One region of the Brevibacillus sp. GCM10020057 genome, then DNA from elsewhere that is predicted to be linked to it. Evidence: predicted binding sites of a transcription regulator. Region 1 holds the regulator's gene; each other region holds the start of a gene.
The links. The regulator LexA, encoded in region 1, represses DNA repair genes until DNA is damaged. The targets are predictions, from matches to a motif close to CGAACATATGTTCG.
Positions count from the first base shown of each region.

Region 2: the regulator LexA is predicted to act here: its motif matches at 1,085-1,098, upstream of ACFSO0_RS07280 (DNA polymerase IV).
Region 3: the regulator LexA is predicted to act here: its motif matches at 1,462-1,475, upstream of ruvC (crossover junction endodeoxyribonuclease RuvC).

Region 1 is NZ_JBHUJW010000043.1:460,617-463,890, reverse strand. It holds gene ACFSO0_RS15920 (HelD family protein) at 1-297, opposite strand, end outside; gene ACFSO0_RS15915 (DUF896 domain-containing protein) at 445-642, opposite strand; gene yneA (cell division suppressor protein YneA) at 727-1,080, opposite strand; gene lexA (transcriptional repressor LexA) at 1,247-1,870, shown strand; gene ACFSO0_RS15900 (DUF456 domain-containing protein) at 2,072-2,557, opposite strand; gene ACFSO0_RS15895 (hypothetical protein) at 2,844-3,274, shown strand, end outside.
Region 2 is NZ_JBHUJW010000023.1:78,476-81,749, reverse strand. It holds gene ACFSO0_RS07285 (peptide ABC transporter substrate-binding protein) at 1-884, shown strand, start outside; gene ACFSO0_RS07280 (DNA polymerase IV) at 1,113-2,165, shown strand; gene ACFSO0_RS07275 (hypothetical protein) at 2,178-2,378, shown strand; gene ACFSO0_RS07270 (YqeG family HAD IIIA-type phosphatase) at 2,525-3,049, shown strand; gene yqeH (ribosome biogenesis GTPase YqeH) at 3,049-3,274, shown strand, end outside.
Region 3 is NZ_JBHUJW010000023.1:157,865-161,138, forward strand. It holds gene ruvB (Holliday junction branch migration DNA helicase RuvB) at 1-285, opposite strand, end outside; gene ruvA (Holliday junction branch migration protein RuvA) at 290-907, opposite strand; gene ruvC (crossover junction endodeoxyribonuclease RuvC) at 904-1,404, opposite strand; gene ACFSO0_RS07695 (hypothetical protein) at 1,553-1,744, opposite strand; gene ACFSO0_RS07700 (hypothetical protein) at 1,862-2,962, shown strand; gene ACFSO0_RS07705 (BofC C-terminal domain-containing protein) at 3,016-3,274, opposite strand, start outside.

The sequences.
Region 1 (3,274 bases):
GACGACCGAGTCAAACGTGTCACTGCGCACAATCCCCCGTTTGCCTATGTACACCTGATCGAGTTCGTATACTTCGTCTTTCAGAAAATCAACCCTGCCAAAGTAAGGCTTCTCGCGCCCCTGATCTTCCAGGTATCGCAAGTCTTTTGCCTTTTTGGAATTCACGACCTGCTTTACGTAATCGTCCGTCGCTTCCCGAATATCCTCGCGCAATTGCGCGATTTCCCTGTCGATGATCGCGATCGTTTCATCGAGCTTCTTCTGTTCCTGTTCGTAATCCCGATGCTGGGTACTCATACCCGTCCCTCCCCTCGTTCCTCGCTATCAAACGGCTGGCTCCACTGACAGCCAAGCAACATGTAACTCAAACCCGCTCCCCGATTTCGGAATAAAAAGACATCCCGGCGTCAAGCAAGGATGTCTTTGTTATCAACACATGATATCTTACTGTTTTCGGTCATTTTCTTCAAGGTCTTCCACATAGCGGATCGAATCCAGATTCGCCTTCAGCGACATCTTTACGGCGTCGATATACTTTTGGCGAAGCTGCTTTTGTTCGAACCTTTCTTCATCGGTCAACCCGGATTCCTTGGATTTTTTCGCCAATTCATTAATCCGCTTGATTTCTGCATCAGATACCACGACCGGTTCCTCCCCACCTGTAAGTAATGCCGCTCCATTATACCACAACATGTACACGACGCAAGCAGATCGGACACCCGCCCCTCACTCGGCAGCGGCTGCAAGCGGAATCTTCAGGTTCTGCCCGGGATAAATGATCACGCTCTCCAGCTCGTTCGCCTCCCGGATCGCCGTCACAAGCTCAGCCACATCCATGTGCGCCTCTTCCTGATAACGGGTCGCCAGCCTCCACAGGCTGTCTCCTGCCCGCACCGTAACCTCTTTTACCGGCAATGCCTCTTCAGTGCCAGAAGCAAACACCAGTTCGGTCAGCAAGTAAAAAAAGAGAGCGAAGGTGGCGAGGAACAAAATCGCATGACCTCGAGTGATCCCCAATCTTGCGCGGCGAAGCGGCTTTTTCTCGACTTCCTGTTTCTCAAAGCGGTTATGTACAGTCATGACAGACACATGAATCCCTCCTGCAAACGTACGTTCTGTTTTCTTGTTTCCATCATAAAGGAGAACGTATGTTCATGTCAACAAATAATCGAACTTATGTTTGTCGAACGCAAGCTCCCATGGTATAATATAGGAAAACATGTTCGAGAAAACCGAGGTGTCTTCTATGTCAAAACTATCAAATCGACAGCAGGCTATCATTGATTTCATCCGGAAAGAAGTGCGCGACAAAGGATATCCGCCTTCCGTACGGGAGATCGGAGAGGCTGTCGGACTTGCATCCAGCTCTACCGTCCACGGACACTTGGCTCGCCTGGAAAAGAAAGGCTTGATCCGCCGCGACCCTACCAAACCTCGCGCAATCGAGCTGTTGTCCGAGGATGACCGCTTCCAGGATGATTTTGAAGATTCCGTGGTTCGCGTGCCCGTCATCGGGAAAGTCACAGCCGGACAACCGATCACCGCGATTGAAGATGTAGAAGAGTACTTCCCGCTTCCGGAAAATATTGTTACCTCGGACAAGGTGTACATGCTCCGCGTCTCCGGAAACAGCATGATCGAAGCTGGCATCCTCGACGGTGATTACGTGATCGTGCGCCAGCAGAACGTTGCTAACAACGGGGATATCGTCGTCGCCATGACAGATGAAGACGAAGCTACAGTCAAGCGCTTCTTCAAAGAGAAAAACCACTTCCGCCTGCAGCCGGAAAACGCGACGATGGAGCCGATCATTCTGGACTCTGTCACCGTTCTGGGCAAAGTCATCGGCGTCTACCGCCTCATCCACTAATCGCATAAAAAGGAAAAAGGGCAGCTGAGGCTGTCCTTTTTTCTTTGAAATAGACGTGGCGATTTTGTTATTTCCGTCAATTATGCAAACGCCGTCACTTTTATCTAGGTCCACGACCTGTCACAAAGTCCGTTGGCGTTTTGACCAGCCGCCGCGCGACTTCCTGCCATCGCCGACACAGCCGCAAACTTCCGGCTGTCCTTACATCGCCAGGAAGAACCAGATGATCATCGTCACCTGCAGCACCACTTTGACCACGGCGCTGCCAAAAAACCCGACCAGCGAGCCGAAGCCCGCCTTGATCGCCCGCTCCAGCGGCTGCTGTTGCACGAACAACTCAACCAGGACGACGAAGACGAAGGGCAAAATGATCATGCCCAGCGGCGGGAAAGCAAAAATCCCTATCAGAATACCGAGAACTGCCGCCAGCGAAGACCATTTCGAGCCGCCGTATCTCTTGACGAAATACATGTTCGTAAGCAAGTCCGCCCCGTATAAAAGCACGCTCATGGCCGCCATTCCCCACCAAAACGACGCAGGCAGCTCGGACCCCGGTTCCGCGATGAAAAACTGGTAGAGCAAAAATCCTCCCCACAACAATATCGTATCCGGCAACACCGGGAGAAAAATGCCTGCGATGCTTAGCACGAACAGTGCCGCGACAAGAACCCACAACAAGATTTCCACAGCCACCCCTCCTCTTTGTAAGGTATACGTGTGACGCTCGGTTTCGTTGCAGCTTCATCTGCAATCGAGACATCCCCACAAACGGACTTTGCAGAACCCGTTGCCACAGTTTCGGGATGTAGAAAGTGTATACCGTCGCACTCTGTCATCATCCAGTTTCCAACCGTTTTTACTTACGCGAATGACTCATCCCTCATAGAGTAGTAACCATTTTTTTCTTACGCGTATTTTTGTCCAATCTTTCATCGCTCTATCAGAATATGTTATCGCGTGGAGGTGATTCAAGTTGAGTAAAGAAAAAGCGAAGGAGAAACATCTTGACATTCCCGCAAAGGAAACTTCGTCCAACGAGCAGTATAAACAAGCCTACGCAGATATGACCGATCTAAATGATGCCGCAAGCGCTTTTTTCCGAATCCCGGTTTTTTTCAGCCATCAGAACCTGTTTACTCTCGGACCGCCGCAGCCCCCGTTCTCTCAGGAGCAACAATTTATCATCCGAATGTTCAAGGAAATCAAGAAGGTACTTCTGTTTCCCAGAACGATCCCGAATACCGACCAGTACCCGAATACTACCCTGGAAAATATCCGCACGATGATCAACTCCAGTTACGGTACGGCAGCGGCTCTACTGAAGCCAACAAGGTCAACTGCTCAAGGCGAACCTTATTCCCCTTTCTTGCAGATTGAACCTGCAATGGCATACCAATACGGACT
Region 2 (3,274 bases), on a different contig from region 1:
TGTCCAAGCTCACGATCAACATGATCGAAGATGCGAATACAGAGCTGTCGATGTTCGAGAACGGAGACCTGGACTGGGCGGGCTCTCCGCTGGGCGATCTGCCGCTTGACGCGCTGGAATCCCTCAAAGATTCGGGGAAAATGCAGACGCAGGCGACAGCCGGGACGTACTGGTACATTTTCAATACGACACAAAAGCCGTTTGACAACAAAAAAATTCGCCAAGCCTTCGCCACAGCGGTCAACCGCAAGGAGATCACGGAGAGCGTCGTGCCGTTCAAGAGCACGGTTGCGCTGGACATCCTGCCTCCGACGATGGCGCTGAATCCGGATGGCTACATCAAGGACGGCGATGTCGAGACAGCGAAAAAGCTGCTCGCGGAAGGCATGAAGGAAGAAGGCATCACCAAGCTGCCTGAGCTGACGATTGCCTACAACACGACAGAGGTGAACCAGCGCATCGCGACAGTTATTCAGGACCAGTGGCGCAAAGCGTTTGGCATCGAAGTCAAACTGGTGAATAAAGAAAATAAAGTACACCGCGAGCAAATGAAAGAAGGCAACTTCATGATCGGGCGAGCCAGCTGGATCGGCGACTTCAACGACCCGATCAACTTCCTGGAAGTATTCAAAGGCGGTCTGAATACCTCGAAATGGGAAAACAAAGAGTTCCTCGATCTCCTGGCTCAATCCGCAAAAGAGGGAGACGCAGAAAAACGCAAAGAAATCCTCAAAAAAGCGGATGCGATCGTCATGGATGAAATGCCTGCCATGCCGATCTACTACTTCACCTACGCTTGGGTGAAGCAGGACAGCGTAAAAGATGTCGTAATCGACGCGCTCGGCTTTATCGACTTCAAATACGCTTCCAACGAGAAGAAATAGAAAACCGGGAGCTAGACAGGTGAAATAGGAAGCGGCATAAAATCGCGCCAGGCGAAGCGGTATACAAATAAGAAAAGCGGAAGGGGTTGTCTCAAAAAGTTGAGTTTTTTGACTTGGAGACGCCCCTTTTGCCGGCATGAGGGCGATGGGTGCCTGTCCCTTGCGCGTACGCTCCAAATCAGGGATAATACTTGCATACGAGAATGTATGTTTGGTGGTATCCGGCTCATGAAAAAAATTTTGCATCTGGATATAGACGCATTCTTTGCCAGTGTCGAGCAGCTCGACAGACCGGAGCTGCGGGGAAAGCCGGTCATCGTAGGGGGGACAGGCAACCGCGGAGTCGTGTCCACTTGCAGCTACGAAGCGCGCAAGTTCGGGGTGCGTTCCGCCATGCCAGTCGCGTTGGCCCGTAAAAAATGCCCCCAAGGCATTTTTTTGCCCGTACGCTACCCCAGATATGTAGAGAAATCGGCAGAGGTGCGCGACATTTTTTCCGCCTATACGGGACGTTACCAGACGGTCGGGTTGGATGAGGCCTATCTGGACGTGTCCCATTACGAAAATGCCGTTCCGGTCGCCAGAGAAATCAAGCGGAGGGTGAAGCGGGAGACGGGCTTGACCTGCAGCATCGGCCTGTCCTACAACATGTCGCTTGCCAAGATCGCGAGCGACCTGAAAAAGCCGGATGCGTTTGTCATCATCCGCCCGGAGCAGGCGCTGGATGTCTTGCGCCCGCTGCCGATCGGTACGCTCAATGGCGTCGGCAAAAAGTCGCAGGAGCTGCTGGCCAAAAAAGGGATCAAGACCGTCGAAGATTTTTGGCAGCTGTCGCTGGATGAGGTGGTCGCCCTGTTCGGCAAGTTGGGCAGGGCACTCTACTATCGGGCCAGAGGCGAGGACAACCGGGAGATCGAGCCGCATCGCCCGCACAAGTCGACGAGCAGGGAGACGACCCTGCCATTCGACTTGTACGACCGCGACTCTATCGCGCCGATCGCACACTCGCTCCTGCGCGAAGTCGAAGAAGACGTCCGTCAGGAGAATGTCGTTCCCCAGACGATCACGCTGAAGATCAAATACGCGGATTTCACGCAGAGGACCAAGCAGCACAAGGCCGCTGTCGGCGCGAACTGGCAGGAGCTCTTGGACGATTTGCTCGATGCTTTTGACTACGCGGCAGGAGTACGGCTGGTCGGAGTAGGCTTCTCCAACTTCGCAGAGCCGCAGCAGGAGCGGTACGAGCAGCTGACGCTGTTTCCCTGGAAATACGGGAGGTAGGGAGGAACGCTGGTGGAAGGGTCGAATGCGTATCATTGCTGCGCGTCCTGTATTCACTTTCGCGTGGAGAAGGCGGCGGGGAAAGTCACTTATCGCTGCTCGCGGCTGACGTACGAGACGCAGCCGCATTACCGGTTCCAATGCTGGTCTCCGCGCGAGTCTGTCCGTCGGCTGATGGAGTCCCGGCGGGAAAAAGTCGAGGGAGAGTCATGACAGCCCAACCCCCGACGCACAGCGGCGCGGGGGTTTCGTCATTGCCGCCGGTGCTGGCGCTTTTTCTTTTGCAACCAAGTGGCCGATTATGGTATAGTAAGTGCCGAAATCGCGGTTGATTGCTTCACATTATTTGGAGGTGCCCCGTGTTTTTACAGAAGCTGGTACCTAATCAGTTCGTGGAATCAATCCACCACATTGATATAGATCAATTGAAACGTAATCGCATTCGTGCCGTGATCACCGATCTGGACAACACGCTGGTAGAATGGGACAGGCCGCTCGCAACCCCGGAGGTGGAGATGTGGCTTGCGCGACTGCGCGACGCAGGCATACAGGTCACGGTGGTCTCCAATAACAACCAGCAGCGCGTCGAGTGCTTCTGCAAGCCCCTCGGCATCGGGTATATCAGTGCGGCTCGTAAGCCTACTAACCGCGCTTTTCTGCAGGCGGTGCGCCAGATGAACGTGACCATCGCCGAGACTGTCGTCATTGGCGATCAATTGTTTACCGATGTGCTGGGAGGAAATCGGCTCGGATTTCACACGATTCTGGTCGTGCCGGTAGCCCAGACAGATGGTTTTTGGACGCGTTTCAACCGTCAGATGGAACGATTGGCTCTTATTTGGATGGAACGGAAAGGAATGGTTTCGTGGAGGAGAAAAGCATGATGGATCAGACGGCTCTTGCCTGTGCAGGGTGCGGAATCGCGATTCAGACGGAGGATGCCAAACGGCCAGGCTATGCGCCGCCGTCAGCGCTGGGCAGGAAGAACGTCATTTGCCAGCGCTGCCATCGGATCAAGCACTACAACGAAGTGGCCCCTGTCAGCATGGGGGATGACGATTTCCTGCGGATTCTGGACGGCATCGGCTCTACGCAATCCCTTGTAGTCA
Region 3 (3,274 bases), on a different contig from region 1:
CAGATCGCCCGGCCTCTCGATGGCAGGGCCGGACGTCGTGCGAATGTTGACGCCCAGCTCGTTTGCGATGATTTGCGACAGCGTCGTTTTGCCGAGGCCCGGCGGACCGTACAGCAAGACGTGATCGAGCGATTCCTTGCGCATCTTGGCAGCCTCGATAAAAATCTTCAGGTTTTCCTTGACGTGCTGCTGCCCGATGTATTCGTTCAAATAGCGAGGACGCAGACTCAGCTCCGCCGCATCTTCTTCCCAGTCCATCTGCGTTGTAATGATTCGCTGATCCACAGTCCTACCCCCTCATGAGCAAAGCGAGTCCTTGCTTGATAAGCTTCTCCACGCCATCGCCTTCCCTGGACTTTTCGGCCAGCGCATTTCTGATTTTTTGCAGCTCGCCGTCGGAATAGCCCAGAGCAGTCAAGGCTTCCAGCGCTTCGTTCAGCGACGACACGGCCTCTTCCCCGGCAGTCAGATCGCCGGCAGCGACCGTGAAAATCGCAGACGGCGTGTACCCTGCCAGCTTATCCTTCAGATCGATAATAATCCGCTGCGCGGTCTTCTTGCCGATGCCTGGAAACTTCGTCAAGTACGTCACGTTTTCCTGTTGGACCGCCATGACGAGCTGCTCCGGTGTCGCCGCTGCGAGGATCGCCAGCGCGCCTTTCGGGCCGATGCCGTTTACATCCAGCAGCTTGCGGAACAGGTCGCGTTCGTCCCGGGTGGCAAAGCCGTAGAGCAGAATCGCGTCTTCGCGCACGTGATGATGCGTGTACAGCTTTGTCCGGCTGCCCTCGTAGCGGACGAACTGGTACGGATTGGGACAAAACAGGCGGTAGCCGATGCCCCCCGTCTCTATGACGATGTATTCGGAATCAAGGTAGCACAAGGTCCCTTCTACAAAATCAATCATTTCTGAACTCCTTCCGAAATGGAAATAAACGCGCGGAACTGTGCATGCGTAATGGCAATTCCCAACGCATCCGCCACATCGTCAGGCTTCGGCACTTCCTTTAGCCGCAGAAGCAGCTTCGTCATTTCCTGAATCTGTTTTTTTTCGGCTCCGCCCCAGCCGGTCACTGCCTGCTTGACCTGCATCGGCGTGTACTCGTACACAGGCACGCCTGCGAGTTCTGCCGCGAGCAGGATCACGCCGCGCGCCTGCCCTACCGTGAACGCCGTCGTCACGTTTTTGTTGAAGAACAGCTTTTCCACGGACATTTCATCGGGACGATACGTCTCGATCAGGCTTTGCATAGCTTCAAAGATTTGCTTGAGCCGCAGAGGAACCGGCAAGCCTGCCTCTGTCTGAATGCTTCCGTACTGGACGGGGCGAAGCTGGCTCCCCTGTTTATCCAACACCCCAAACCCTACGATCGCAATGCCGGGGTCAATTCCCAAGATGCGCATGGCCAACTCTCCATGTATGTATTCTATCTTCTACTGTATCACAAAGCGCCCGAAAAGCGAACATGCATTTCCATTCAAGCGGCCGTCCCGGGCGAAAAATGAAGAACCCGCTCCCTGTTGCGAGAGCGGGCCATACGGTGTCTTCGCCTTAGTGTTTGTTCAGTCCCTGCAAATCCGACACATCGTGCTGCATGTGGGCGTACTCATCCACGCCGCTCTGCATCTGCTCATTGATCCTGTTGATCTGCTGGAAATTGAGCTTGTTGTGTCCCTGATTCAATTGAACGTACAAACGCTGGTGGAACTGGTCTTTGTAGCTACCTCTAGGCATCGAAGACATGCTAAAAGACTCCTCCTTCAAAGTTCACCGTATGCCCTCAGTATGGCAAAACCGCGCTCCGGTTATCATGCCAAGATTTACTCGTCGATTGTTTCATCCGGTGGAGACACTATCAGGGTGGAGGTGACCGACTTGCAAATGGTCAGGCTGTGCTTGCTCCAAGCCATCTGGCTGGCTGCCCTGTTCCTGTGTTCAGAGGGCAATGCGGAAGCGAAGACAGAAAACGATATTCTCATCTCTGTATCGGTGTCACCGGATGCCAGATTCGTCTCGACTCTGGAATTTTCTGATTCGCATTCGCTCATCCGCGAGTTGAACCGCACTCCTACGATTCCTGCCAGCTTTTCGCCAGATTGGACGCGCGCCCGGATCAAAGCCGGGAACCGCGATCTCGCCTTCGATTACATGGACAGGCTGCTTGATCCGAAAAAATCGCGCCAATACCTTCTGTCGCAGTCCCTTAGCGCAAAACTGGAGGAACTGGTGCAAACCGTGGAGAAAGCCCACTATGGCAAGGCGATTCACTGGGAGAAGGTCAAGCACTCGTTTGGCAGGATGAAGTACGCGACCGTGATCGACCTGGAGACGGGAGAACGCTTTAACGTCCAGCGCAGAGCCGGCAGCCGGCACGCCGATGTCCAGCCGCTGACTCGCAGCGACACACAGATCATGAAGCATATTTACCAGGGAAAATGGAGCTGGAAGCGGCGAGCGATTCTCGTCGAGGTGGACGGTATCTACTACGCAGCATCCATGCACGGCATGCCGCACGGGGCCGGAGCCATCCAGGGCAACGACTTTCCCGGCCACTTTTGCATCCATTTCACGGGCAGCTCTACTCATCTTCGCAAGGAGCCTGATCCCAGCCACAGCCTGATGATCCTGAAGGCAGCGGGCGCTTTGCCGCACAAAATTTTGGAAGCTGGCCCAAAAGAGTTGGTCGGCTACTTTCTGACCTCCCTCAACGAGCATGACAGCCATTCGCTGCGCATGATGACAGACGCCTCCCGCTTGCCGGCCGGGCTTGGGGACATCGAATCGGTGCGAAAGCCCGAAGACATCTCCTCCCCGTCTGCGGACTTGTTTATGGTGGAGATCCCTGTCCGGGTTGACTACTCGCTGCGCTCCGGCGGTCAACGCTCCGGGCGCTGTCGCTTTCTGCTGCTGCGCTCTGCCCCCTGGGAGCGTTGGCGAATCGTCGATGTCGTCCTACCGTAAGACAAAACAGGCTGTCCGCATCGGCAGCCTGTTTTTCTCATTCGTGGGCACAGTCACTCTGCATTCAATTGAAATTCTCCATAGGTGGACAGCACGCTGTTGTACTCGGCCAGATCCCGCACTCGGATGCCGCGCTTCAAGTTCTCCACTTCCTCCTTGGGCAGGCTCGCTTCCATCTTGGCCGTGTCGATCCGGTAAAAGGTCTGCACGACTTCATGGTCTGCCGGAAGGCCGTGAAACAGCGTGAGCGTCCCGTCAGCGGACAGGCCGAAGTGGCCGTTTTCCTTGCACTCCGGCGAAATGTCGTTTTCC